2 regions of the Geobacillus sp. 47C-IIb genome follow, and region 2 is predicted to be linked to the other one. Evidence: riboswitches for the same ligand, from Rfam matches in the RefSeq annotation. Region 2 holds a riboswitch; the other holds the start of a gene.

Region 1 (14,647 bases), 560 kb from region 2:
GACTTTTTGGGGATGCAAGGAAATATTTGGGATACACAATGGGATATGTTATGTACACTCATCGGGACAATGATTGCCCTATGGCTGCTCTCAAAGTGGCATGACAGGCAGCTTGCGCGATTGGATCATCACCGCAGCTAAGCTCATAAAACAGCGGCTTTTGCCTTCAGGAAAAGCCGCTGTTTTCAATTCACCTTATACAAGTAAATCGTCCATGCTGATTCGTCGGAAGTAAACACACGCTCAAGCGTCAGCCTGTTCTCAGCTGCATTATCGATCGGAACGGCCGAGAAAATATAGCGGCCGCCCATTTTTTTCAACTGTTCTGTATTCAGCTGCAAATTCTTCAGCCGCTTTTTCGACTGTTTCGTAAACATATACCGTTTGCCAAGCTCCGCCGTAAAGATGTAGCAACGCCCGCCCCATTCGTCAAAATACGTACGGATCGTCTTGCTTTTGGCCAGTTCACGTTCAATGATTTTACGGAACTCGTATTTGTATGACAACGGGTAAAAGTTGTTGTACGTATCGAGCGTGTAAAACCCGTTGTATTGAGCAATAGCCGGATGAATGCCGATGCTTACGACGCGGTAATCGGACACAGGAAGCCCGATGTATTGTTTGATTTGTTGAAACTGTTCTTCCGCATAAAATTGTTTCACCGTCGGTTCATAACGGAAGACGATTTCCTCGTTAATGAAAAACACGAGAATCATTTGCGCCGCTAACAACCGTTTCGCCCACGTTTTCCCCTTTCCGCTGTATTGCCACACGATTTTCAACGCCAGCGCAAATTGCACATAGATGATGAGCGGACGCAAAAAATGAAAACGGGCGAAATTAAACGTATCCAAAAAATGAAACCGCTCGGTCAGCGGCAGCCACCCTTTATAAAACCAAAAGGCGTACCATGCCGACAGCGCAAAGTTAAGACCGAACAAGAAAAGAAACAGCCGTTCCTCTTTCCATCGTCTTTTGGCGAAAACTATGAACAAAGCGATGAACCAGACCGGCAAAATGAAAAACGTATGCTCAGTCATGACGTGGTGATGGCCGAGAATAAAGTTTTTCCATGTTAAACGGACACAATGCCAAAACGTCAAGCGTGCATGGAAATACTCATCCCGGCTCGTCGGTTCATCTTCCCATAAAAACGAATAAACAAGCCGGTACTCGACAAGCAAATAAAGCAGCGTCATATAGGCAATTGAAGCGAAAAAGCGGATGTTCCATCCCTTTCCGCGCAGTACATCCAAAAGCCAAAGAGCGCCCATGGCGGCAAGAAAGAAAAAGAAACCAAGTACAAAACTTGAATAAAGCGGGAGAAGCGTCAGCACCGCGTAATTTTTCCAAGACCGCTCCCCCTTTCGAATGTTCAAAAACGCCCAGAGCGCAAGCGGCATGCCTAGCGTGCTTAACATCCCTGACGGCCAAAAAAGTGTGAGGGAAAACGCCAGCGCCACCCCAATGCGGACAGCCATCCAGCGCCGCTCGGGCAAAATATGGGTTTTCAAAAGCAAATACATGCCGACAAACGCCACAACTCTTGTGATCGTTTGGCTAAGTGCATAAGCGATCATCGTCGGAAAAAAGGCATGCAGCCAGACGATGCCGGTCAACTCGGATCCGAGCGCGTTTCTCGATAATTCACCATTAGCGATTTGCGGAATTTTCGCATCAAGCGGTCCGGTGATTTGCCCGCTTTCAGCAAGCACTTTATACCAGGCGATGTTGGAATCCAAATTATCGTGGACACGAATATGCGCATTCTCACCAAGGATAAACAGCGGGGACACATAAAGGGCGATGACGCCAAGCGCTAAAAGCAAAAACCGTCGTTCTCTTTGTTCATCCATCGGCATCACGCTCCTGACTCCTCTGGGTTTGGTCATAAAAGCCCTATTGGATACGATGTGCATGAAAGGAAAAAATTATTCTTGCGGGCGAATGAAAGAGCGTGCGATAAGATGACGATGTTGTTTCGCGTTTCGTTTTTTCCCTTCTCTCGTTGCATCCTCTCCCTTTCCTTTCGTATCATTAAATGCAAGAAAACATTCTATTTCCAAAGGAGTGCGTATGATGGCAAAACAACTCCCTCCCGGCCAGTTCGAGACGGAAAAATGGCCGATTTTACATGAAGGGGACGTGTACGAATTTGATGAGACGACATGGAATTTTCGACTGTTCGGCGAGGTCAAAAAGGAGGTGTCCTTCTCCTATCAAGAAGTGATGGCGCTGCCGAAAACAATTTCCACCGTCGACATGCATTGTGTCACGACATGGTCGAAATTTGATACGACGTTTGAAGGCATCGCCTTTCGCGAGTTTTTGCGCTTCGTTGAACTAGAACCGGGTGTGAAGTACGTAAAAATTTACGGCTACTTAAACGGCGACCGGTTCGGCTATTCCGCGAACTTGCCACTTGAAGCGTTGATGGGTGACGATGCGCTGTTTGTCTATCGGTGGAAAGACAAACACCACGATTGGCAAGACATTTCGCCGAAGCACGGCTACCCGCTCCGTTTCATTCCACCAGCCACGTTTTACTTATGGAAAGGCGCAAAATGGGCGTCCGGCATCCGCTTTATGAAAGAGGACGAGCCAGGCTATTGGGAAGAGCGCGGCTATTCAATGACCGCAAATCCATTTAAAGAAGAGCGATTCGCCGAATCGATATCAAGGTTTCGATTTTGGTGAGGAAATCTGATGAAACCAGCAGTAGAAACAAAAAACGAGGGTTTGAAGCAGAAACCCTCGTTTTTTTGTTTGGCTATGCCGCTCGGCGAGCGACAGCTTGTTTTTGCAGCCATGGGCGAAGGCGCAAAAAGAGAAGCATAAACACAACAGCCATGAGCACCCCTTTTGCCGCGTTAAACGGCAAAATAGCGGAAATGACCAACGCTTTTGTTTCCGGCGCACTCATCGCCGGAGCGCCAAGGAAGAGCGTATATGCCGGCAAAAAGACATAGTAGTTGAGCACGCTCATGACGAGAGCCATTGTCGCTGTTCCCGCCGCCAGTCCAAGTAGCATGCCTTTTTTTGATGCAGCTCTGCGATAAATATAGGAAACTGGCAAAATAAACGCCACCCCGGCAGTGAAGTTGGCGATCTGTCCGATTGGAACGCCAGTGGCGCTGCCGACAAGAAAATAGTTCAGCACGTTTTTCAACAGCTCAACAAACACGCCGGCAAGCGGGCCGTACAAAAGCGCGGCGACAAGCGCCGGGATGTCGCTAAAATCTACAAGCAAAAAGTTAGGAAATGGCGGAAGCGGAAAGTTGAGCATCATGAGCAAGTACGCACCAGCACTAAAGACACTGACAGCCACAAAGGTGCGGATGTTGAATGATTTCATGCTTGTTCTCCTCTCCTTCTCGTGATCCATCCTCACAAGAAGAAGGCTGCCGAGCGAACGCCAATAAAAAACCCCTTAAACCCAAGGGCTTAAGGGAGAAAAAGGGCGAACTCAACTAAGCGTCAGGCGCATGGCGCCAAACGCCGGCAAACCTTCATCTTCTCCCATCCAGACTATACTGTCGGCTCCGGACTCGCACCGGATCCTGCCTTGCGGCTCGCGGGCTGAGGGGCATCCACCCCATCACCGCCGGTCGGGAATTTCACCCTGCCCCGAAGATGAATCATATTCTTTTATTATTGATAATGATAAATTTAGTATACAATTTTCATATCATTTTGTCTACGATTAACAGCTTGATGACAAGTTGACCGAACATGCTGTGCTTTCGTTTCCCGCACAGTCGACTTGCCGCGACTAGTTGTCAACTTTATCTAATCAGCTCCTCCCCCAGCTCGAGTACCGGCGGATTGACATTGACCATATCAGCGTATTTCAATCCGGTTCCAGTATTTAGCACAACGACGGTCTCCCCGTCACGAATCCAACCGCTTTCGCGCAGCTGGCGAGCCGCCGCAAACGCCGCCGCTCCTTCCGGGCAAATGAACGCCCCTTCCGCTTTTGCCACCATCTGCTGTTGTGCCAAAATCGCCTCATCGTCGATAGCAATCGCACAGCCATCCGTCTCATACACCGCCTCAAGCACAAGAAAGTCGCCAAGCGCTTTTGGCACGTTAATGCCAAACGCCACCGTATGAGAGTTCGGCCAAAATTCCGACTCATGCTTTTTCTCGTTCCATGCCTTCACAATCGGTGCGCAATGCTCGGCTTGCACAGCGACAAGCCGCGGCATCTTGCCGTTTACCCAACCAAGCGCCTGCAGTTCTTTGATTGCCTTGTAAATGCCGATGAGCCCAACGCCGCCCCCGGTCGGATACAAGATGACATCCGGAAGCTGCCAAGAGAACTGCTCGGCAATCTCAAGTCCCATCGTTTTCTTTCCTTCAATCCGATACGGTTCTTTCAATGTAGAAGCATCGTACCAACCGTATTCACGGATCGCTTTCGCCACGATTTGTCCAGCATCGCTGATCAAGCCGTTGACTAAATACAATTCCGCCCCTGCGATGGCACATTCCTTGCGCGTCAACTCCGGTGCATCCACCGGCATAACCACCGTCGCACGAATGCCGGCTCGAGAAGCATAAAGCGACCACGCCGCCCCTGCGTTGCCGTTTGTCGGCATAGCAAGCTGTTCGACCCCCAATTCTTTCGCTTTGGAAACGCCGACCGCCGCCCCGCGAGCTTTAAACGTCCCCGTTGGAATGACCCCTTCGTCTTTCATATAAAGTGAATCAATCCCGATGTTCCGGCCAAGGCGCGCCATTCGTACAAGCGGGGTCATCCCTTCACCTAAAGAGACGATATGTTTGGGATGTTTCACCGGCAATAGCTCATGATACCGCCATAAGCTCGGTTCACGTTCCTTGAGCGCTTCCCGTGCCACTTCTTGGCGCATCGCTTCCAAATCATAGGCGACTAGAAGTGGAGAACCGCATTCGCAAAGCTGGTGCACGTGATCGACATCATATGTACGTTCGCATTTCGAGCAGTAGAGATGGGATGCGTAACTAAATGACATCGGTTGTCCTCTCCTTCCGTCTACTTTGTCTGTACTGGACGGCTAAGCAGGTGTGAGCTTATTATGTAGAGGCTTGACGACACACCCGTCCTTTTCATTATACTGCACATTTGCGTATGCAGCCCATTGCTTTTGTGCATAATAGTAGGAAATGCGCAAATACTACAAAAATGATAGAAATGATTCTGTGCCGATCACGAACCGCTTTTTATGTCAAATGCGTCAATGGGCGAGGAATGTCCTCTCCCCGTGCTCCCAGTTTTCTTGCAAACAACTGCTCCTTCTTTTTTACCGTTTACACTGCGTGTGATAGAATAGAATGGAAAACACCGCCTTCGTTTCCTCATGGGTGGCAGAGCGGTTGATCCGTTGTCAAATTCGTGTATAACCAAGGGGGGACTCTTCATGAAACAAGAACTCATTGAACGCTTCACCCGATACGTCAAAGTCGACACCCAATCCGATCCGGAAAGCAACACGTGCCCTTCGACCCAAGGGCAATGGGATCTAGCGAGAATGTTAGTCGAGGAGCTAAAAGCAATCGGCATGGAAGAAGTAACCGTCGATGAAAACGGCTATGTGATGGCAACCTTGCCGGCCAATACGGACAAAAACGTGCCAACGATTGGCTTTTTGGCTCATCTCGACACGGCACCGGAATTTACCGGAACAAACGTCAACCCGCAGATCATTGAACAATATGACGGTGGCGACATCGTGTTAAACGAACAGCAGCACATCATCCTATCGCCGAAAGACTTCCCGGAGCTTGCCAACTACAAAGGACATACGCTCATTACGACGGATGGGACGACGCTGCTAGGCGCCGACGACAAAGCGGGAATCGCCGAAATTATGACGGCGATGAACTATCTCATTCAACACCCGGAAATTAAGCACGGCAAAGTGCGCGTCGCCTTTACACCAGATGAAGAAATCGGCCGCGGGCCGCACAAATTTGATGTCGCTCAATTTGGCGCCCAATTTGCATATACGGTCGACGGGGGACCGCTCGGCGAATTGGAGTACGAAAGCTTTAACGCAGCGGAAGCCAAAATCACCATTAAAGGAAAAAACGTCCATCCGGGCACGGCAAAAGGAAAAATGATCAACTCGATCAAAATCGCCTTGGAGTTCCAGCAACAGCTGCCAGCAAACGAAGCGCCTGAACATACGGACGGATATGAAGGGTTTTACCATTTGCTTTCATTCCAAGGCAATGTGGAGGAAACAAAGCTGTATTACATTATCCGCGATTTTGACCGCGAGCAATTTGAGGCACGCAAGGCAAAAATGAAAGACATCGCCGCCGCGCTCGCGCAAAAATACGGCAATGACCGGATTTCTATTGAAATCAATGACCAATATTACAACATGCGCGAAAAAATTGAACCGGTGCACCATATCGTCGACATCGCCCATGAGGCCATGACAAACTTGGGCATCGAACCGAAAGTGAAACCGATCCGCGGTGGCACAGACGGGTCCCAATTGTCATATATGGGGCTGCCAACACCGAACATTTTTGCCGGCGGTGAAAATTTCCATGGCCGTTATGAATACATTTCCGTCGATACGATGGTGAAAGCCGCCGAAGTGATCGTGGAGATCATCAAGCTGTTCGAACAAAAAACATCCTAATCTATGGTTCGTTTGCCTATCGTCCAAAAGCCGTTTTACGCCATGATGAAAGAAACGGTGTCCCCGCTCATTGGGGATACCGTTTTCTTCATTATTACAAGCAATCTGTCCTCCCCATTTCGTTCTGTTATGAAAGCAGGGTGGTTTGCTCCTCAATCCGCACCGAAAAAGACTCCTCCTCCGAATACACACGACAAGAATAATCAAATTAACCTACTTGGCGTGTGGTCCTTTCGGTCAACATAGCGAAGCCATTGGCAAGGAAGCTGTTGACTGTCACTGTGTATTCATCGTCTAGATGAAGCGGTATACCGTCTTGGCAGCTGGATGTCAGCAAAAAGTATCGGCATCAAAACCAAGCTTGTGTTATCGCCTGTTTAGCTGACCATTCGCTGATCAAGTATCGCACTTACGACGAAGATGAAGGCAGCGCATCGTTTGAACAATGGAACCGACGTTTGATAAACAAAGAATGGGCAGAAGGGAAAACGCTTATCGCCTCTATTCGCCTGGCGTCAAAAGAGCAGCTGGTGACGTTTTGACAACTAAACAAGCGCAAAAGGAATGGATAAAGACATCGGTGGAAATGAAAAAAAGAAGTGCTCGCACAAAGCGACAGACGACTTGCGCACCCACCGCGATGAAAGCCGTCGACCTCATTGCCCACGAAACGGGCGGAAGCATCAGTAAATCGCATGAGGAGCTCGTCTTGCCGATCCGGCTCGTTGAAGAAATGAATGTCCATCCAAACGATCCATCGTCACTATGCGTTCGAATAAGAAAAGGTGCTTCGCTCGTGTCGACGAAACACCTTTTCCTCGCTCACAGGAATGAGTAGCTCATCCCCCACTGTAAGGGCCGGTGCGATAAGCAAGGACATGTTCACACTAGCGGCCCAAACAGCAACATCGCAAAGCCGCGCTTCGTTAGATGGTCTCCTTTCCGCGAATACCGTTAATGGAATAGCTCGCCGTAACAGCGGCATTTAACGAATGGGAGACGGAACAATACTTTTCTTTTGACAGCCGAATGGCGCGGATGACTTTTTCTTCCGGCAAATCGCCTTCGAGCGCGTAATGAATATGTATGTCGGTAAATCGTTTTGGGTGGTCATCGGCGCGCGTTCCTTCCACCTCCATTGAAAACGAGCGGACATCAAGCCGCATTTTCTGCAAGATCAAAATGATATCAATGCCGGTGCAACCTGCCAACGCATGAAGCAATAGCTCCATCGGACGGGCACCCGAATCGTTGCCGCCGACATCCTTCGCGGCATCCATCGGGATCGTCACACCGGAAGCGCTTTGGCCGCTGAACGACATGTTTCCATTCCACGTAACGGTCGTTTTCATCATCATCGTCGCCCCTCTCTATTTGCTTTGGCTACGGAACGAACAACCGCCGCCTGGCCGTTCGTTTCCATCTGCTTTTCAGTTTACCGGTTGCCGGTTTGAAATGCAAAATTCCTGTCTAGCGTTTTTGCACGTGCATGATAAAATAGAAACATGTACAAACTTGTTCAGTAAAGGGTGTTTAACGAGATGACTGCACTAATTTTACTTATCGCTTATCTTCTCGGTTCGATTCCGTTTGGCCTTCTTGTCGGGAAAATTGGTTACGGAATCGACATTCGCGAGCACGGGAGTGGCAATCTCGGAGGAACGAACACGTTCCGCGTGCTCGGAGCGAAAGCGGGAACGATCGTCATTTTGGGCGATATGTTGAAAGGGACGTTGGCAGCGAGCTTGCCAATGCTTTTTTCTGTTCCCGTTCACCCGCTCTTGGCTGGAGCGGTCGCTGTTGTCGGCCATATGTACCCGATATTTGCTAAATTTCGCGGCGGCAAGGCAGTGGCGACATCAGGCGGAGTGATGCTGTTTTATTCTCCGCTGTTCTTTTTGTCACTGATCGCCGTATTTCTTGTCGTGTTGGCCGTTTCGCGCTACGTCTCCCTGTCATCAATGGCCGCAGCACTGTATGCGGTCGTGTACACTGTCTTCTTCACGGATGACATTCCATTGACGGTAGCGGTAGTATTGTTGGCTTCGTTTATTTTTTATCGTCACCACGCCAATATTCGACGCATCTTGAATAAAACGGAGCCAAAAGTGAAATGGCCAAGAAAGCGGAAATAACGACAGATGGAGAAAGGAGTTTGCTGTCCTTGAGATTGCCGGAAGCATTTGTCGCGAAAATGAAAAAGCTGCTTCATGAAGAAGCAGACGAATTTTTCGCCGTCTACGAAAATGAAAAAACGAACGGTTTGCGCGTCAATCCGTTGAAAACTAGCCCGGATTCATGGGCAAAAATGGCGCCATTTTCCCTCACCCCGGTGCCGTTTTGCCCAACCGGGTTTTATTACGACCGAAGCGAACAGCCAGGAAAACATCCATACCATGCAGCCGGGCTGTACTACATTCAAGAACCGAGCGCAATGGCAGTCGCCGAAGCGCTCCGTCCCGCACCCGGGGAGACGGTGCTTGATTTGTGCGCCGCTCCGGGCGGGAAAACGACCCAGCTTGGTGCCATGATGGAAAACAAAGGACTGCTTGTCGCTAACGAAATTCACCCGAAACGGGTTAAAGCGCTCGCGGAAAACGTCGAACGGCTCGGCTTGACCAACACCGTGGTCGTCAACGAAACGCCGGAAGCGCTCGCAGAGCGGTTCCCTGGCTTTTTTGACAAAATTTTAGTCGATGCCCCGTGCTCGGGTGAAGGGATGTTTCGCAAAGAGGAAGAGGCCGCTTCATTTTGGAGTCAGGCGTACGTAGAAGAGTGCGCGGCCCGTCAGCGGCGCATTTTGCAAAGCGCCTATGCGATGCTGAAGGAAGGGGGCATTCTCGTCTACTCGACGTGCACGTTCTCTCCAGAAGAAAACGAGCAGACGATCGAATGGCTGCTTCAGACGTATGACGACTTGCGGATGGTGCCGATTGAAAAAACCGGCGGCATAGAGCCCGGGCGGCCTGAGTGGACGAAAACGAACCGGGCTGAACTTGAACATGCCGCACGTCTTTGGCCGCACCGTGTCAAAGGCGAAGGTCATTTTATCGCCAAACTGCAAAAACAGCGACCGACTGCACCTTGGAACGGGCGGCGGGCAAAGACGAACGCACCGAAAGCCGCGATTCGGTTGTACCGTCAATTCGAACAAGCGACACTGCGGACAGAACGGCACGGAACGGTCGTATCTTTTGGCTCTCATTTGGTCATGCTGCCGGAGCAATGCCCCGATTGGTCAGGTTTGAAAGTGGTTCGCGCCGGACTTCATCTTGGCGAGGTGAAAAAAGAGCGGTTTGAGCCAAACCACGCCCTCGCTTTGGCGCTGCGGACGGATGAAGTGAACCATGTGCTTGATCTCCCAAGCACAGGCCATGAGATCATCCGATATTGGCATGGAGAGACGCTTCCGACCGGCGGCGACCGTGGCTGGTTGCTTGTTACCGTCGACGGTTATCCGTTCGCTTGGGGGAAAGAAGTGAAAGGAACGGTAAAAAACTTTTACCCGAAAGGGCTGCGTCTTGTGTGAGCGACTCCCCTTTCTTTTCCTGAAGTAAGAGGATTCTTTCGAAACGATGTTACAACGAACGGCAAAGACTAGACCGTTTTGAAAAAAAACAGAGGCTGTCTCAAAAGGGGACTACAACCTTTTGAAACAGCCTCTCATTTCTGTCATCGATGCCGAGTTGGGATCGTTAACGTAAACACAATTTCATCAGCAGCTAGGTCGATTTTTTTCGCTGCCACTTGATAACCGTTGCCAAATCGAATATCATCGAGCGCCACATAGACGCGGGCCCGATCCGGATCAACGACCACTTCATCCGGCAACGGAGCGTGCTTTTGCAAATAGCGAAGCACGTACGTCACCGGCAGCTTCCAATCGTCAAGTGAAATCGTTGGTTCCGCAAGCTCAACATTCCCCCCCTTGACGACCTTCGGCATAAACGAGACGACCAACTCCACATCGCGACCGAAAATGGGGATTTCGCTCGAGACATAGACGCGATCGGCAAGCCAAACATCGTATTGTAGCGGATGGTCTTTCATTTTTTCCGCCAAATAATCGTTAATGACAGCGTTCAAATGTGCCTTTTTTGAGTACACGGTAAACGAGGCCCCTTCCACGTGTGGGCGCATCGGACGTTTAACCTGTGGAGACGGCTGAAACAACCAAACAGCCACAAAGATGAGGATAGCGGCGTTGACGGCCGCCAATATCCAAAACGCTCGTTTCCAATTCATCACGACATACTCCTTATTCTCACCCGTTTTTCTTCAATCAGTTCACCCACCACTCTTTTTGCTCGTTTAACGCATGATATACGCGTGTGGCGATTTGTTCATACCCCGCGGCGTTCGGATGAAATTCATCACGGTGAAGAAGCTCATCGCGATCAGTAAAGATGTCTTGAATATCAACGAAGATCGTCCGGTCATAACGGGAAAGCACCACCTGACTTGCCTTGTTCCATTCGGCGATGACGTCATCGATTTCCGGGATGTTCGGTAGCGTCGTTGAAAACGGGTTGTATAAACCGACAAGCACGATGACCGCATCCGGATTGGCGATGCGCAGTGAAATCAACAAATGGTCGAGCCGGTCAGCAAACAACTTGCTTTCTTTCGCAAACCGCTCGTACGACAAATCAAAAAAATGCGAGCGGACTACATTCATCACATCGTTACCGCCAATCGTCAACAAAATCAAATCCGCCCGCTTAAGCTCTCCTTGGTGGGCGTCAACAACTGGCTCGAGTTCCCCACTGCGCCGGCCGCGCTTGCCCAAATTTGTCACCGTTACGGTCCGCACTCGGTCCTCTGCTGCAAGAAGCGGAACAAGACGGCCGACATACCCTCCTTTCCCTTCGCCGTCCCCAACCCCTTCGGTCAACGAGTCGCCTAAGGCGACGAGATGGATGTCTTTTGGCAGCGGCTTTGCCTCTGTCTGTTTGACGACAGCTTCCTGTGGTTGCTCCGGCTGTCCAACGGCTGAAAAGGCGGTGCAGCCGGCGAGAAACAAACTCACTATTATCATTAATCCCCATCGTTTCATGTTTGACACCTGCCTTCTCACGCAACAGGGGAAAAGACGAAAAGAAGGCAAAACGGTTGTAGCCGTTTTTGCCTTATCGCGACGATTGCAAAATCTCGATATGCTCTAAAATCGTGTCGTACGGCACGTCCTGCACACCGTTGTATGTTTGGACAATATTTCCATCCGGGCCAACTAGATAAAAGTTCGTGCCATGAATGACTTGATCGTCATTGGCCGGCTTTTGCACGATCGTTTTAAAGCTTTTTTGCGCCAGCTCATTAATTTCGGTTTGACTGTACCCGGTCAAAAAATGCCAGTTTGCTAGGTCGTCCGTAAACTGTTTCGCATAGGCGGTCAGTTTTTCTGGCGTGTCTACTTCCGGGTCGACACTGAACGAAACAAATTCGACATCCAGTCCCTTTTCTTCCGCCTTCTTCTTCAGCTTAGCCATATTGGCGGTCATTGGTGGACAAACCGTTTCACAATTCGTAAAAACAAAGTCAGCAACCCATATCTTCCCTTTTAGATCGCGAAGTCCAAACGGCTCACCCGACTGATCAACGAACGTAAAATCAGCGACCGGCCAGTTTTTTGCATCTGGAATTGTTTTTCCGCATGCAGCAAGCAAACAAACTGCTGCGATCATCATGATCCGTTTCCACATCGATGGCTCATCCTTTTCTTCATCGTTTTGCATTCAAACTCGCTTTACTCCCCGTTGGCTCTTTTTCCATATCGTACATGAACGCCAACACCCCAGAGGTGGTATGGATCGAAATAACAAGGGGCGTTTCGATGATCTCAACCGGCACATGTTCGCCCGTCCCCTTTTATGCTTAGCGTCATCTCGTTTCCATTATATAATGAAATCGACCAAAATCCCACCAAAAAAAAATTGTTTTGCCGTTCAAGGCAAAACAACAGTTACGCGTTATGTTTCAAAATGGTTTCTTTAAAGATTTGTTCATATATCGGCCATTTCAACACTTTCTTCAAGTGTTCTCGGAACGAGTAAACAGAACGGGTCGTTCTTGATCGATACACCTTGGCAATAAACGTCTCCAAGCGAAGTTGGATCATAAATCGGTACGTGTTATCTTCCTCCAATACAGGAATTTCGATAATCTTCACTTTCTGCCCATACGCGTTTTTAAACTCGAGGCTTTTGAATAGCAAAATATCAATCCTCTTTTTCACCGATTTATTTATATTATACACCAAACCGGTGAAAAAGTATGTCGGAATACACCGAAAACTTTCCGACTTTTTTCGCGCTTTTTTGCTCAAATCAGCAAATGGAATAAGTTCGGGTCTTTATTTACTTCCTGGAACGGAAACCCTTTTTTCTTCATCCGTTCAATGAGCGGTGCGTAGTCTTCACGCCGTTTTAGCTCGATGCCGACGAGTGCCGGTCCGCTTTCTTTATTGTTTTTCTTCGTATATTCAAAGCGGGTGATGTCATCAGTTGGACCGAGCACTTCATCTAAAAATTCGCGCAGCGCCCCGGCCCGCTGCGGGAAATTAACGATGAAATAGTGTTGCAACCCTTCATAAATCATCGAGCGCTCCTTAATTTCCTGCATCCGGTCGATGTCGTTATTACCGCCGCTCACAACGCAAACCACTGTTTTGCCGCGAATTTGCTCTTTGTAAAACTCAAGAGCAGCGATCGGCAGCGCTCCCGCCGGTTCAGCGACAATCGCGTTTTCGTTGTACAGCTCTAAAATCGTTGTGCATACTTTCCCTTCCGGAACGACAATGATATCATCGAGCACCTCACGGCATAGAGCAAACGTTTTTTCCCCGACCGTTTTGACCGCGGCACCATCAACAAACTTATCAATCTCCCCAAGCGTCACAACATGCCCTTGCTCAAGCGCCGCTTTCATCGACGGAGCGCCGCCTGGTTCGACACCGATCACCTTGGTCGCCGGCGAGATGCTTTTTACATATGTTCCCAACCCGGCCATCAGTCCGCCGCCGCCGATGCTGGCAAACAAAAAATCGATCGGTTCATCACAGTCGTTTAATACCTCAACACCGATTGTTCCTTGCCCGGCGATGACGTATTCGTCATCAAACGGGTGAATAAACGTGCGCCCTTCCGCTTCCGCACATTTTACCGCTTCGCTGTACGAGTCGTCAAACGTGTCGCCCACAAGGACGATCTCGACCTTGTCTTTGCCAAACAACTGGACTTGCGACACTTTTTGTCGAGGTGTTGTCGCCGGCATATAAATTTTTCCGTGCACCCCGAGTGCCCGGCACGAATAGGCGACTCCTTGGGCATGGTTGCCGGCGCTGGCGCATACGACCCCGTTTCTTCGCTCCTCATCAGTTAAATGTTTCATCCGGTTGTACGCTCCGCGCAACTTAAATGAGCGCACAACTTGCAAGTCTTCGCGCTTCAAGTACACATTGCACTCGTAACGCTCGGACAGAAGCGGGTTTTTTTGTAGCGGTGTATGGAAAACAACATCTTTCAGCGTATGATACGCGATCAAAATGTCCTCGACGTATACCGCCCCTTGTTTCCGTTTTAGTTGTTGTGCCATGCTCTCTTTCCCTTTCTTTTCTAAGTTGTCTTTGATTTGTAGATTATATCACAAATTTGCAAAAAGAAAAGGGAATTTTCGAAAAGTTTTCTGTTCTTTCATAAGAAAACGACCGGTGCTACGTCCGGTCGTCTTCTTTTTTAAACTCCTGTTCCTCAGCGAATTCCGTTGCCCATCTTCCTTCATCATACCAGCGATACGCTTCTTCCCGTCTCGCTTCTTCGAGTACATGGTTTTCCATATACAAATGGAAAAACGCTTCAACCGCACCAATAGCTAGTGAGCTGAAAAAGGCAGCGTATGCCATATTGACGGTCGGGGAAAGCAACGCAAAACTGGCAGGCCATACAAGCAAAAAGGAGAGCGGCACATCCAAAGCGGCGGCGACAAAGTGTCCGACGCGCGGCAAAACAACC
Region 2 (14,647 bases):
ATGAGAAAGTACGGACAAGCGAATACGCTGCTTCGATGGGCGGATCGCAAATTTTTCTCGAGCCAGGCGAGGAAATGACGGTTGATGAATTGCTGCGTGCCATCGCCATCGGTTCAGCGAATGACGCTTCTGTCGCCATGGCTGAGCGGATTGCCGGATCGGAAGAAGCGTTTGTTGAAATGATGAACGAAAAGGCGAAAGAACTTGGTTTAAAGGAAACGAAATTCGCCAATACGACCGGCCTGCCGGCTGAAGGGCATTACAGCAGCGCCTATGACATGGCCATCATGGCGCGCGAACTGTTGAAATACGAGGGAATTACAAAATATACAAGCAAGTACGAAGACTATTTGCGCGAAAACACCGATAAAAAGTTTTGGCTTGTGAATACTAACCGGCTTGTCAAGTTTTATCCAGGCGTTGACGGGCTGAAAACCGGCTTTACAAGCGAAGCAGGATATTGTTTGACGGCGACGGCGAAAAAGAACGGCATGCGCGTCATTGCCGTTGTGTTTGGAGCGCCGACACCAAAATCGCGCAACGCGCAAATTACCAAAATGCTCGATTACGCGTTTCATCACTATCAAGCCCATCCGGTATACAAGCGCAATGAAACAGTCGCCCGTGTCGATGTCAGCAAGGGGAAACAAAAGTCGGTCGCAGCCGTAACGTCGGAGCCGGTGTCGGTGCTGACGAAAAAAGGGCAGTCAGTCGAGCAAATCGAGAAAGTGGTTAAAGTGAAAGATGGCGTGAAAGCGCCGGTTCGAAAAGGCGATGAGCTTGGCGTCCTTATTTTGAAGCAGGATGGAAAAGAGATTTTGCGCAGCCCGCTTGTTGCCAAACAAACGGTGGCAGAGGCCAGCTTTTGGGATTTGTTTAAGCGAGTGTTCGGCCGTTTCGTTCAGGCTGGGTAATGTCAATTTTTGTGATCTTTTCACTCTCTTTGGCGAACGGCCACTAGTTTTGTCGGGCGGCAGGATTTCCGGAGGGCGACAGCGAAACTTCTCCGTATCCTGAAATGGACAAGGAGGAACGCGCTGTGAGTCTCGCGATCAACTTGGAAGTGAAGCAAGACGTGCTCATCGTTCGCCTCTCTGGAGAGCTTGACCACCATACAGCGGAGGAATTGCGCGAGAAAGTGACGGACGTGCTTGAAAACCGGACTGTGCGCCATATTGTACTTAATTTAGGGCAATTGACATTTATGGACAGTTCCGGTCTCGGCGTCATTTTGGGGCGCTATAAACAAATTAAAAACGTCGGCGGGCAAATGGTCGTTTGCGCTGTGTCACCGACGGTCAAGCGTCTGTTTGACATGTCAGGGCTGTTTAAAATCATCCGCTTTGAAGCAGATGAACAATTTGCTTTGCAGGCACTGGGGGTGGCATAAATGCGCAATGAAATGCACCTCCAATTTTCCGCCCGCAGCGAAAACGAGTCGTTTGCCCGTGTGACGGTGGCGGCGTTTGTCGCCCAGCTCGACCCGACGATAGATGAGCTGACGGAAATTAAAACGGTCGTCTCGGAGGCGGTGACAAACGCTATCATTCACGGCTACAACAACGACCCGAACGGCATCGTCTTCATTTCCGTCGTCATTGAAGACGGTATCGTCCACTTGACGGTGAGAGACGAAGGAGTCGGCATCGCTAACATCGACGAGGCACGCCAGCCGCTGTTTACAACAAAGCCGGAGCTCGAACGGTCAGGGATGGGCTTTACCATTATGGAAAACTTCATGGATGAAGTCGTTGTCGAGTCGGAAGTGAACAAAGGGACGACCGTTTATTTGAAAAAGCATATTGCCAAAAGCAAAGCGTTATGTAACTAAGGGAGACATGCCTATGGATGTCGATGTCAAGCAAGATCAGTCGCCAATCAAAGACCAGGAGATGAAGGAGCTGATCCGCCGCAGTCAGGAAGGCGACCAAGAAGCCCGCGATGAAATTATTGAAAAAAATATGCGCCTCGTCTGGTCGGTCGTCCAGCGTTTCTTAAATCGTGGCTATGAAGCGGATGATTTGTTCCAAATCGGCTGCATCGGCTTGTTAAAATCAGTCGATAAGTTTGACTTATCGTATGACGTCAAGTTTTCGACGTACGCCGTGCCGATGATCATCGGGGAGATTCAGCGATTTCTCCGCGATGACGGCACGGTGAAAGTCAGCCGCTCGCTGAAAGAGATGGGCAATAAAATCCGCAAAGCGAAGGACGAACTGTCCAAGACGCGCGGGCGGGCCCCGACGATCACCGAAATCGCCGACCATTTGGGTGTTTCGCCGGAAGAAGTCGTTCTCGCCCAAGAGGCGGTTCGCTCGCCGGCGTCGATCCATGAAACAGTGTATGAAAACGACGGCGATCCGATCACGCTGCTCGATCAAATCGCCGATGCTGACGAGGCGTCATGGTTTGAGAAAATTGCCTTAAAAAAAGCGATTGAAGAGCTCGATGAGCGCGAAAGGCTCATCGTCTATTTGCGTTATTACAAAGACCAAACCCAGTCCGAAGTGGCAGCAAGACTCGGCATCTCTCAAGTGCAAGTATCCCGGCTGGAAAAGAAAATATTGCAGCACATAAAGGAAAAAATGGATGGGTAGTCCATTTTTTACGCATGTGCGCGGGAAAAAGTGGATGGGTAGTCCATTTTTCCGCACCTAGGCGGGAAAAAGCGGGCAGATAGCCCGCTTTTTCGCGTCACGGAACAACTGAAAACATTTTTTTAAAAGAATGGGTATTGTGAGGCCCATTCTTTTCTATTTTTATGAAATCGATGGTGAATGTCAGCAAGCTGCATGATCCTTTTTTCATCCAAACAAACTAAAGAAAAACAAAATGGGGATAAAGGTGTGGGACAGATGGCAAATACCGTGTTTATTAAACTGCGCCATCGTGTGCAAGTGAAACCGGAGGCGCTCGTCACCTTGGGGCAGGTGGCACAAATTGCCGCGACAGATGGCGGGCTCATTCGGCGGTTGAAGGCGATTCCACTCTATCGCGTTCAACCGAGCGATAAAAATATCGTCATTATCGATATGATGCAAGTCGTTCGTGCTGTCCTCGATGTCGACGATTCGCTCGATGTGCAGATGGTCGGCCCGTCGCAGACGATCGTGGAAGTCTTGTATGAAAAACGGCGGTTTTCGACGGTTGCTTTTATTCTTGTTTGGCTTCTTTTGTTTGTTGGTTCAGCGATGGCCATTATGAACTTTCACGAAGATGTGAGCATGCAAAAAGTGCATCGCTATCTGTATGAAGTCATGACCGGCCAATCGGTCGACAAACCGTTGCTTTTGCAAATTCCGTATTCGTTCGGGCTTGGCATTGGAATGGTGTTATTTTTCAACCATTGGTTCCGCAAGCGGATTAATGAAGAGCCTAGCCCTCTTGAAGTCGAAATGTTCAACTACCAGCAAGCCATTGATCAATACGTCATTTTGCATGAAAACAAAGAAAGTATGAGACAGCTTGACGACGCTTGAGATTTTGCTGGTAGTGTTCGTCGGCTTCGCTGGAGGGCTGGCGGTTGGAACGGGATTTGTCGCTTTTTTAGTCGTGCTTGGCGTCATTCCGCGTCTGACGCAGCTAACGAAAACGGTCAAGCGCATCCACGCGTATGAGTGGAGCGCCATTGCTGGTGCCATCGTCGGCGGCTGGATAAGTTTGCGTCATCCTGTCTGGCAGTTGTCGAAGTATTGGCTGGCGCCGATCGGATTGCTACATGGCATATTTATCGGGATGCTCGCTGCGGCACTGACGGAAGTATTGAACGTTTGGCCGATTTTAGCGAAGCGCATTGGTGTTGATGATAAAATTGTCATTTTATTGATGGCGCTCGCCTTCGGAAAAGTGGCAGGTTCATTATTCCATTGGGTTTATTTTGTCGATTACTTTCATTGAAAAAGGGGGGAGAAAACGTGGGATTAAAGGCGAATTACCTCCGTGAAGTGAAGGCGTTTCAGCCTTCTCCCCCATACGCCGCCAACGCGATCAAGGCGTTTCTTGTCGGCGGAGCGCTTTGCACGTTGGCGCAATGGCTTGCTGAGTGGCATAGCCGCCTGTTTGCTGTTTCGCCGTTTGCCGCTCAACTATGGGCGGTGACGGTGATGTCCGGGTTGGCGATCGTGTTGACGGCTGCCGGAAAATATGACGATTTCAGCCAGTTTGCCGGTGCGGGGGCGATGATGCTCATGACGGGACTGGCCAACGCCCTCGCCAGCGCGGCGATCGAGCATCGGAGCGAAGGATGGACGGCCGGGGTGGCTGGGCAGATGTTGAAAGCCGGCGGGGCAACGATTCTTTACGGCATCATTGTTGCCTATGTGCTCGGCCTCTTTTGGCCATGACGAAAAGAGGGAAGGACATGAAGCGTGTCGGAAAACAGACGTGGGTGTTTGATGAGGACATTTATATTAGAGCTGCTGCCACCGCTGTCGGTCCGCTTGAGGCCGATGGCCCGCTTGGTGGCTATTTTGACATTTGGCATCGCGACTTATATTGCGGGGAAGAGACGTGGGAGTTGGCCGAGCGGCGGTTGATGAGCGAGGCGGTGGCACGTTGTCTGCAAAAGGCCGGCGTTTCTGCCCACGATGTTGATTTGTTTTTAGCCGGCGATTTATTGAACCAAAATGCGACGTCCAACTATGTTGCGCGCGAGCTGCCCATTCCGTTTTTATGCTTGTTCGGCGCCTGTTCTACCTCGATGCAGACGCTGGCGGCAGCCGCCGCTTTTGTTGCTGGTGGGCTCGCCGATACGGCGCTTGTGGCGACGAGCAGCCATAACGCGACTGCGGAACGGCAGTTTCGTTATCCGACTGAACTTGGCGTGCAAAAGCCGAAAACGGCGACATTTACCGTCACGGGCGCTGGCGCCGCGCTCGTTGGCCGCACCCCAGGGCGCTGGCGCATCCGGGCGGCGACGATCGGCAAAGTCATCGATGCAGGGCTCACGAATCCGCTCGATATGGGGGCGGCGATGGCTCCAGCGGCAGCGGATACGATCGAGCAGCATTTCCGCGATTTAGGTACATCACCAAGCGATTATGACTTGATTGTCACCGGCGACCTATCGCGCGTCGGTAGCGTCATCGTCCGCGAGCTGCTCGCCGAATCGGGCTATGATATTAGCGATGTCTATAACGACTGTGGACTGATGATTTACCGCCCCGATCAAAAAGTGTTTGCCGGCGGCAGCGGCTGTGCCTGTTCTGCAGTCGTCACGTACGGCTATTTGTTTCACGAGCTTGATCGTGGCACGTTTCACCGTCTGTTTGTCGTTGCCACCGGAGCGCTCCTTAGCCAAACGATGGTGCAGCAAAAACAGTCGATTCCGGCCGTCGCCCACGGCGTCGTCATTGAAGCGGCCAAACAAGAGCCGGATTCGCTTCCATAACGGGGCTTTCAGGTCTGGTCAAGGGGGAATGCAATGATGGAATACGTCCGTGCTTTTTTGGCCGGTGGGCTGCTATGCGCCCTCGCCCAGCTTGCTCTCGACCGCGGCAAATGGACGCCGGCGGACGTCGCCAGCGCCTTTGTCATTCTAGGCGTTCTTCTTGGGTTTAGCGGCGTATACGACCGGTTTGTTGCTTGGGCTGGCGCCGGGGCAACGATGCCGCTAAGCGGATTTGGCTATTTTTTGGCGAAAGGCGTGATGGTTGAACCGCGGCCGGACGGCTTAGTCGAAACCGGAGCGGCAGTGTTCCGCTTTGCCGGTGCTCTGTTCGCCTTTATCGTGGCTGGCTCGTTTTTCGCCTCGCTCATTTGCAAACCGAAAGGGTAGAGATCATGAAAAAACGACGGGTGATTTTAGTGACAGATGGGGATGAATTCGCCTGCCAAGCGATCGAGCGGGTGGCTGCCGATCTCGGCGGTCGCTGCATCTCGTGTTCGCAAGGAAATCCGACGAAACTAAGCGGCGAACAGCTCGTGGAACTCATTTTGAAAACGCCGCATGATCCGGTGTTTGTTATGTTTGATGATTGCGGCGCCATCGGAGAGGGAGCCGGAGAAGAGGCGCTCCGCTACGTAGCGACGCACGAGCAAATCGAGGTGCTTGGGGCGCTGGCGGTCGCTTCCAATACGCACCGGCGCGAATGGACAAAAGTGCACGTCAGCATCGACCGCGACGGCTTGATTACGGAATACGGGGTCGATAAAGAAGGCATTCGCGATCTCGATGTCGGGCGGATTAACGGCGATACCGTCTACTGTCTTGACCAACTGAATATTCCGCTTGTCGTCGGCATCGGCGATATCGGCAAAATGGGGTATCGCGACAATGCGAAAAACGGAGCGCCCATTACGCGCAAGGCGGTCGAGTTGATTCTGGAAAGGAGTGGTGGCTATGCCGGAAAAAGAGAAGAAGGGAAAAGTGCCGATCGCGGAGAAACTCGTTGATAACGCCAAGTTTTTGCAAAACCGAATCGGTGTCGGCACAAGCTTTGACTTGGGCGTGCGAAAAATTCATGTGCTAAACCGGGAGGTACATATTTATTACTGCAACGGTTTATGTGACACGCAATACATTATTGAATTGTTAAAACAAATCGTGCGCGTCAACGACGATGAGCGCCAAGCCGCCCAAGCGCGGCAAATTATCGAGAACCGGCTCGTCCATCAGCAAGTGAGCCCGGTGACGAGTCTTGATGAAGCAGTCGATCAGCTGCTGTCTGGATTGATCATCATCTTCATTGAAGGAGAATCAACTGGATTTGCTGTTGACGTCCGCAGCTATCCAGGCCGCCAGCCGCAAGAGCCGGACACGGAAAAAGTCGTGCGCGGCGCCCGTGACGGGTATGTTGAAAACATTATCGTCAATACAGCATTGACGCGGCGCCGCATTCGCGATGAACGGCTTCGCTTTGAAATTTTGCAAGTTGGCGAACGGTCGAAAACCGATATATGCATCGCGTATATTCAAGATGTCGCCGACCCAGGGCTTGTTGAGCTCGTCAAAAACGAATTGAAACAGATTAATATTGATGGGTTGACGATGGGCGACAAAACGGTAGAGGAATTTTTAGTCAAGCAAGGGTATAACCCGTATCCGCTCGTCCGCTACACGGAGCGGCCGGACGTCGCGGCGACGCATTTGCTTGAAGGGCATGTACTTATTATGGTTGATACGTCGCCGAGCGTCATTATTACACCGACAACGTTCTTCCACCATGTCCAGCATGCGGAAGAGTACCGGCAGTCACCAGGGGTCGGGACGTTCGTCCGTTGGGTGCGGTTTTTAGGCATTTTGTCGTCGCTGTTTTTGCTGCCGCTTTGGATGCTGTTTGTGCTCGAGCCGTCGCTCTTGCCGGACTCGTGGGCGTTTATCGGTCCAAACAAACAGACAAACATTCCAGTTGTCATCCAAATTTTGATCGCTGATTTCGGGATTGAGTTCTTGCGGATGGCAGCTATTCATACACCGACGCCGCTGTCGACGGCAATGGGCTTAATCGCTGCCGTCCTAATCGGGCAAATCGCCATCGATGTTGGGTTGTTTGTGCCGGAAGTCATTTTGTACGTCGCAGTAGCGGCGATCGGCTCATTTGCAACGCCAAGCTATGAGCTGAGTATAGCCAATAAAATTTGCCGCTTAGCGCTTGTTATATTGGTTGCCTTATTTAAAGTGCCTGGGCTCGTTATCGGTACGACCGTTTATTTCCTTTGGTTAGCCAGCATCCGCTCGCTGAACACACCGTACTTATGGCCGTTCATTCCCTTTGATCCGGCGGCATTTATGCAAATTATCGTCCGCCGTTCGACCGCTGGAGCGAAAGTGCGGCCGAGCATCGTCCATCCACAAGACCAGCAAAAGCAGCCGTCATGACGTCCATCGCGTCTATTTTCTCCATCACGGTTTAAGCGGTCGTTTCCGATGGCACATATTGACGGCCGCTTTTCTCGTGATGGCGCTATTGCAACTTTTGCATAATTGTGATAAGTTATACTTGATACTTCAAACCGTTGAAAGTGCAGGATTGGCGGGTCGTCCGCTCCGTTTGGGCGCGCCCGGATGCATGGCTGTATGACAGCCTGTTGCGCGGCAGAGCCGTTCGCTCTGCGGCTTTGTTTTTTAAGGCAGTTACCGGTTGCGAACTGTCTTTTTGCTTTTTCTGCGCCATTTTGATGAGGAATGAGGGATTTTCATGTTTTTTCATGGGACGAGCCGCGTCAACGAAAAAGGGCATTTGGAAATCGGCGGCGTTGATACGGTCGAGTTGGCGAAGATGTACGGAACGCCGCTTTATATTTATGATGTTGCGTTGATTCGCGCGCGGGCGCGCGCGTTTAAGGAAGCATTCCATCTTCAAGGTGTGCGGGCGCAAGTAGCTTACGCCAGCAAGGCGTTTTCCTCGATTGCCATGGTGCAGCTCGCCGCTGAGGAAGGGCTGTCGCTTGACGTCGTGTCGGGCGGGGAACTGTATACGGCGATTGCTGCTGGATTCCCGTCAGAGCGCATCCATTTTCACGGCAACAACAAAAGTCGGGATGAGCTGGCGATGGCGCTCGAACATGGCATCGGCTGCATTGTTGCCGACAACTTTTACGAACTGGAGTTGATTGAACAACTGGCGGCCGCTTCCGGTCGAGTGGTTCCGGTGTTGCTTCGCGTCACACCGGGCGTCGAGGCGCATACGCACGATTATATTTTAACGGGACAGGAAGACTCCAAGTTTGGCTTTGACTTAAACAACGGCCAAGCAGATGAGGCGTTTCGCCGTGTTATGGCATCGTCGGCGTTTCAGTTGCTTGGCGTTCATTGCCATATCGGTTCGCAAATTTTTGAAACGACCGGCTTTGTGCTTGCCGCACAAAAAGTATTTACAAAGATGGCGGAATGGAACAAGGCATATGGATTTATCCCTTCAGTCATCAATCTTGGCGGAGGCTTTGGCATCCGCTATACAGAGGAAGACGATCCGATTCCGGTGTCCGCATACGTCGATTGCATTGTTGAAGAAGTGAAAAAGCAGGCTAAAGCGTGTCAGCTTCCGTTGCCGGAAATTTGGATCGAGCCGGGGCGTTCGCTCGTTGGTGACGCGGGGACGACGATTTATACGATCGGTTCGCGCAAAGACGTGCCAAACATTCGTACGTATCTCGCGGTTGATGGTGGCATGAGCGACAACATCCGTCCGGCGTTGTACGGGGCAAAATATGAAGCAGTGCTTGCCAATCGGGTGCTAGGTGAGCGAACAGAAACCGTATCGATCGCTGGGAAATGCTGCGAGTCGGGCGATATGCTCATTTGGGATCTTGCGCTGCCCGAGACGAAGCCGGGCGATTATTTGGCTGTTTTTTGCACCGGCGCTTACGGTTATTCAATGGCGAACAATTACAACCGCCTGCCGCGTCCGGCGATCGTTTTCGTTGAAAACGGCGACGCTCAGCTCGTTGTCAAACGCGAAACATATGAAGATTTAATCCAGCATGATTTGCCGTTTAAGACGAAGGTGAGAAAATAAAAAAGCCCGCATAAAGCGGGTTTTTTTATTGATTCGAGGAGAGTGCCGACTTGATGGCATTCCAAATCTCTTTCAAGATGTCGATAATGTTTTGGATAAACGTTTTTCCTTCTTCTGACTGCAAAAAGGCTGATAATCGTTCTTTTGCTTTGCTGAGTTGGTCGTTCACTTGATCCCAGTTAATATTCGCATTTTGCATTTTATGGAAGAGGGAAATGAGACTATTGATTTCGTCTTCGCTCAGCGTAATGCCAAGGTCGTTGGCGATTCGTTCAATCAAGGCGCGCAAATCGGCGTCCGTTTTCGGCGGATTGTTGGCAATTTCTTCTTTGACTTTTGCCACCAAGGCGACCGCCTTATCCGCACCGATCGAGTCAGCAAGTTTCGCTGTTTGCACCATTTCTTCGTTCGCTACTTTTTTCACATCGTCCGGGATGGATTGGTCAGATGAAATTTCATATGCCTTCATCAATCCGGTCAGCGCGGCGGTGCCGGAAACCGGAAACGGAGCGGTGACATAAATGTCGGCATCTTTCACTCCAGCGGTAATTAAGGCGTTCGTGTACATTTCTTTCGTCACCCATGTGATGTTATGCGTCTCAACATTCAGTCCGGATCCCGGTTCGCCGATCGTAATCATTGACGATGAGATGGCGCGCGTACCAATTTGCGCTTTTGGGATGAGCCCACCCAAATATTTATGCTCTTCAGCGTTTGAGACGGTAACCGTCTGAGCTCCGTCCGGCGCTTTCATTTCCTCGAGCACTTTTTGTTTTTGTTCGTTTGTTAAGTTTTCCCCGAGTGTTACAATGACGTCGCCCGGTGCAGCATCGGCCGCCACCATGGCCGGAAACGCCAGCAGCATGACTGCTAGCAGCGATGAAGCGATCGTTCGTTTCACGCAGTTCGCCTCCTGTTCATAAAAAATGCACTATCATTATACCGTACGCTCTCCTGTTTTTCTATCGAAACGGCGTTCTGCCTTCCGCTGCTCATTGCGATCGAGAAATACATCGGTTGAGAGGCCAAGCAAATGGCAAACAGCGAGGTAGTGGATATTTCAAGAGCCGAAAGCTATTTTAGTATGATCATAAATAAAGACGATCATCCCCTTTCTACCGTTTCACTTCGCCGATCATTGCTGGCGTGCCCATTGGTATTTCATATCAATATATGATGTTTAAAACATGGAACATTTGGATGAAAAGGCATTTTGGCTTTCTTTCTGTTGGTCAATCATGGTATGATAAAGACAGTTTATGCGTGAAAAAGGAGGGGAAGCGCGATGGCGAAAAAAGGCTATATTTTGATGGAAAATGGCGGAAAGATTGAATTTGAACTGTTTCCAAATGAGGCGCCGGTGACGGTGGCCAACTTTGAAAAATTAGCGAACGAAGGGTTTTATAATGGACTGACGTTTCACCGTGTCATCCCTGGTTTTGTCAGCCAAGGCGGTTGTCCGCGCGGCAATGGAACGGGCGATGCTGGTTACACAATCCCATGCGAGACAGACAATAATCCGCACCGGCATGTCACCGGAGCGATTTCGATGGCGCACCGCGGCCGCGATACTGGCAGCTGCCAGTTTTTCATCGTCCATGAACCGCAGCCGCATCTAGACGGGGTGCACACCGTCTTCGGACAAGTCACGTCCGGAATGGATGTCGTCAAAGCGATGAAAAACGGTGATGTGATGAAGGAAGTGAAAGTGGTTGACGAACCGTAAGCAGCGGACGGAAGATGGAGAACGGACAAGCCGAACGAATTGGCTTTTGTTTTTCATCTTGTTGGCGGCTAGTTTCATATGGGGAGCCGTGTATTGGCTTTGGATCGCCAAGTGATGATGTAAAGCCGTCAATGTGGTATAATGGAATATCATGATATAGCTGTACATCCTTCGGGGCAGGGTGAAATTCCCGACCGGCGGTGATGAGGCCGAAGCCTCTCAGCCCGCGAGCCGTATAGGCACGATCCGGTGCGATTCCGGAGCCGACAGTATAGTCTGGATGGGAGAAGGATGAAGATGTGCGCATGACTGTTTTGAGCCGGGCTGTATCAGCGCGGGCGGCGTCTGTCGTCCGTCTCGGTATGGCGACGGTTTTCGGTTTCGCACGACAGGAATAACCTTGTTTAGCGAACAAGTGTTCTTGTTTGTCGTTATGCGCATCCTGACCCATTCTCTCACGTCTTAGAGCCCCGGAATATTTCCGGGGTTTTTATTTTGTAGGAAAAAGGTGGATACCGTGTACAATGATGAACATTACATGCGGTTAGCGCTTGATGTAGCCAAGGCCGGAGTTGGGCAAACGTCCCCCAATCCTGCTGTCGGTGCCGTCGTCGTCAACGACGGTACGATTGTCGGAATTGGCGCCCACTTAAAAGCAGGAGAGCCGCACGCCGAGGTGCATGCGATCCGCATGGCCGGTGAAAAGGCGCGCGGGGCAACGGTATATGTGACGCTTGAGCCATGCAGCCATTATGGCAAAACGCCACCATGCGCTGATTTGCTCATTGAAGCCGGCGTCCGCCGTGTCGTCGTTGCGACGACCGATCCGAATCCGCTTGTTGCTGGGAAAGGAATTAATAAGCTGCGTCGGGCGGGCATTGACGTGGAGGTTGGAATATTAAAAGAAGAAGCGGATGAGTTAAACCGCATGTTTTTCCATTATATTGCGACGAAAACGCCGTTTGTAACGATCAAATATGCGTGCAGCCTCGACGGCAAAATCGCCACGGCGACAGGGGAGAGCAAATGGATCACATCCAGTGCAGCGCGTGAGGATGTTCATCGTCTCCGTGCGCAACATGACGCTATTTTAGTTGGCGTTAACACCGTGATGGCGGATAACCCGAAGCTGACGGTCCGCATTGGGCAACAGCGGAAAAACCCCCTTCGGGTCATTTTGGATACCAACTTGCATACACCGCTCGACGCCCATGTTGTCGTCGACAAGGAAGCAGAAACGTGGATCATCACTGGCAGCGGTGTCAGCCGGGAAAAAGCGAAGATGTATGAGCGCCTTGGGGTGCGCATCGTGCCGATGACAAGCGCACACATTGATGTGCGCGAGGTGCTCCGCCTGCTTGGTGAGCAGCGTATCACGTCATTGTTTGTTGAGGGAGGCTCGCGAATTCATGACAGCTTCCTTCGCTCCGGGATGGTCAATGAAGTCGTTGCCTATATGGCTCCGAAACTAATCGGCGGCCGCGAAGCGCCGACGCCGGTCGGCGGTCTCGGTTTCTCGCGTCTCGCTGAAGCGATGGAGCTTGACATCCGGCAGATTGAGAAAATCGGTCCGGATATCAAGATCGTCGCTAAACCGATCAAGAAGGAGGAGTCGTGATGTTCACCGGTATTATTGAAGAGATCGGCACGGTTGAACAAATGAGGCAAACAGGCAGCGCCATTGTGATGACGATTGGCGCCAAGCGGGTGCTTGAAGACGTCCAGCTCGGTGATAGCATCGCCGTTAACGGTGTCTGCTTGACCGTTACTTCATTTACGGATCGGCAGTTTACGGTCGATGTCATGCCGGAAACAGTGAAGGCAACAGCGTTGCGTACACTCAAGCCGGGGACAAAGGTGAACTTGGAGCGAGCGATGGCGGCTGGCGGGCGGTTTGGCGGGCATTTCGTTACCGGACACGTCGATGGCGTCGGACGCATTGTCCGGCAATGGCCGAAAGCGAACGCTGTCTATTATGAAATCGAAGTGCCGGCCCCGCTGCGTTCGTATATGATTGAGAAAGGGTCGGTAGCCGTCGATGGGACAAGCTTGACGATTTTCGGCTTGAGCGAGCGCACGTTCACCGTTTCGCTCATCCCGCATACGCGGGCGGCGACGATTTTAGGCGAAAAACGGCCTGGCGACTTTGTCAATATTGAATGTGATATGATCGGCAAATACGTCGCTGCCTTTCTCGCAGGAAAGGAAACGACGCCTTCGGGATTGACAATGGAATTTTTGGAGCAACACGGCTATAAATAAGCGAGAAAAGGGGGCAAGTGGCCATGTTTGATACGATTGAAGCGGCGTTGGCCGCACTGAAAAACGGAGAAGTGATCATCGTTTGCGATGACGAAGACCGGGAAAATGAGGGGGATTTTGTCGCGCTGGCTGAAAAAGCGACACCGGATGTCATTAATTTTATGATTACGCATGGCCGCGGGCTCGTCTGCGTCCCGATTACAGAAGAATTGGCGGCGCGTCTCGAGCTTGAGCCGATGGTCGCCCATAACACCGATGCGCATGGCACGGCGTTTACGGTAAGCGTCGACTACAAAACAACGACGACGGGAATCAGTGCTTACGAGCGAGCAGCGACCATTCAGGCGCTGCTTGATCCGAACGTAAAAGCGAGCGATTTCAAACGGCCAGGGCATATTTTTCCATTGATTGCTAAAAAAGGCGGTGTCTTGCGACGTGCTGGCCATACGGAGGCGGCAGTCGATTTGGCCCGCTTATGCGGGGCGAAGCCGGCTGGCGTCATCTGTGAGATTATTAAAGAAGACGGGACGATGGCGCGTGTTCCTGATTTACGGCACATTGCCGATCAGTTCGGACTAAAAATGATTACGATTAAAGATTTAATCGCGTACCGAAGTCAAAGAGAAAAACTCGTGAAACGCGAAGTGGAAATTTCGCTGCCGACTGAGTTCGGTGAGTTTCGTGCTATCGGCTATACGAACATTCTTGACGGAAAAGAGCATGTCGCGCTTGTGAAAGGTGAGATCGTTCCGGGCAAAGCGATACTCGTGCGCGTCCATTCCGAATGTTTAACCGGTGATGTGTTCGGTTCGTACCGGTGTGATTGCGGTCCGCAGTTGCATGCGGCGTTGCGGCAAATTGAAGCGGAAGGAAACGGGGTGCTGCTTTACATGCGCCAAGAAGGGCGCGGCATTGGTCTCATGAACAAACTGCGCGCCTACAAGCTGCAGGAGCAAGGGTATGATACCGTTGAGGCGAACGAAAAACTCGGCTTTCCGGCCGATTTGCGCGACTATGGCATCGGGGCGCAAATTTTAAAAGATCTTGGCGTGACGAAAATGCGCCTGTTAACGAATAATCCGCGCAAAATCGCGGGTTTAAAAGGGCATGGGCTCGAAGTCGTCGAACGGGTGCCGCTTCAAATGCCACCGACGAAGGAAAACGAAAAATATTTGCGCACGAAATATGAAAAATTAGGACA

The links. Region 2 has a riboswitch for FMN ahead of ribD (bifunctional diaminohydroxyphosphoribosylaminopyrimidine deaminase/5-amino-6-(5-phosphoribosylamino)uracil reductase RibD). Riboswitches for the same ligand answer to the same signal wherever they lie in the genome.
Region 1: linked by a shared signal. The riboswitch ahead of IC804_RS00650 (ECF transporter S component) and the one ahead of ribD (bifunctional diaminohydroxyphosphoribosylaminopyrimidine deaminase/5-amino-6-(5-phosphoribosylamino)uracil reductase RibD) in region 2 are both predicted to bind FMN.

What each region holds. Positions count from the first base shown of each region.
Region 1 is NZ_CP061473.1:122,731-137,377, forward strand. It holds gene IC804_RS00635 (DUF2238 domain-containing protein) at 1-141, shown strand, start outside; gene IC804_RS00640 (DUF6044 family protein) at 186-1,856, opposite strand; gene IC804_RS00645 (sulfite oxidase-like oxidoreductase) at 2,080-2,697, shown strand; gene IC804_RS00650 (ECF transporter S component) at 2,771-3,355, opposite strand; FMN riboswitch at 3,508-3,639, opposite strand; gene IC804_RS00655 (threonine synthase) at 3,786-4,997, opposite strand; gene pepT (peptidase T) at 5,403-6,638, shown strand; gene IC804_RS00665 (hypothetical protein) at 7,084-7,476, shown strand; gene IC804_RS00670 (OsmC family protein) at 7,565-7,990, opposite strand; gene plsY (glycerol-3-phosphate 1-O-acyltransferase PlsY) at 8,180-8,773, shown strand; gene IC804_RS00680 (RsmF rRNA methyltransferase first C-terminal domain-containing protein) at 8,803-10,167, shown strand; gene IC804_RS00685 (YpmS family protein) at 10,311-10,883, opposite strand; gene IC804_RS00690 (SGNH/GDSL hydrolase family protein) at 10,921-11,694, opposite strand; gene IC804_RS00695 (SCO family protein) at 11,768-12,340, opposite strand; gene IC804_RS00700 (YpmP family protein) at 12,601-12,852, opposite strand; gene ilvA (threonine ammonia-lyase IlvA) at 12,960-14,231, opposite strand; gene IC804_RS00710 (YndM family protein) at 14,350-14,647, opposite strand, start outside.
Region 2 is NZ_CP061473.1:680,581-695,227, reverse strand. It holds gene IC804_RS03495 (D-alanyl-D-alanine carboxypeptidase family protein) at 1-914, shown strand, start outside; gene spoIIAA (anti-sigma F factor antagonist) at 1,040-1,390, shown strand; gene spoIIAB (anti-sigma F factor) at 1,391-1,831, shown strand; gene sigF (RNA polymerase sporulation sigma factor SigF) at 1,845-2,597, shown strand; gene IC804_RS03475 (stage V sporulation protein AA) at 2,856-3,479, shown strand; gene IC804_RS03470 (stage V sporulation protein AB) at 3,466-3,897, shown strand; gene IC804_RS03465 (SpoVA/SpoVAEb family sporulation membrane protein) at 3,915-4,343, shown strand; gene spoVAD (stage V sporulation protein AD) at 4,361-5,389, shown strand; gene IC804_RS03455 (SpoVA/SpoVAEb family sporulation membrane protein) at 5,426-5,776, shown strand; gene IC804_RS03450 (stage V sporulation protein SpoVABEA) at 5,782-6,393, shown strand; gene IC804_RS03445 (spore germination protein) at 6,341-7,819, shown strand; gene IC804_RS03440 (hypothetical protein) at 7,935-8,150, opposite strand; gene lysA (diaminopimelate decarboxylase) at 8,139-9,458, shown strand; gene IC804_RS03430 (DUF1002 domain-containing protein) at 9,484-10,359, opposite strand; gene IC804_RS03425 (peptidylprolyl isomerase) at 10,744-11,184, shown strand; gene IC804_RS18810 (hypothetical protein) at 11,171-11,299, shown strand; FMN riboswitch at 11,348-11,480, shown strand; gene ribD (bifunctional diaminohydroxyphosphoribosylaminopyrimidine deaminase/5-amino-6-(5-phosphoribosylamino)uracil reductase RibD) at 11,702-12,802, shown strand; gene ribE (riboflavin synthase) at 12,802-13,446, shown strand; gene IC804_RS03410 (bifunctional 3,4-dihydroxy-2-butanone-4-phosphate synthase/GTP cyclohydrolase II) at 13,470-14,647, shown strand, end outside.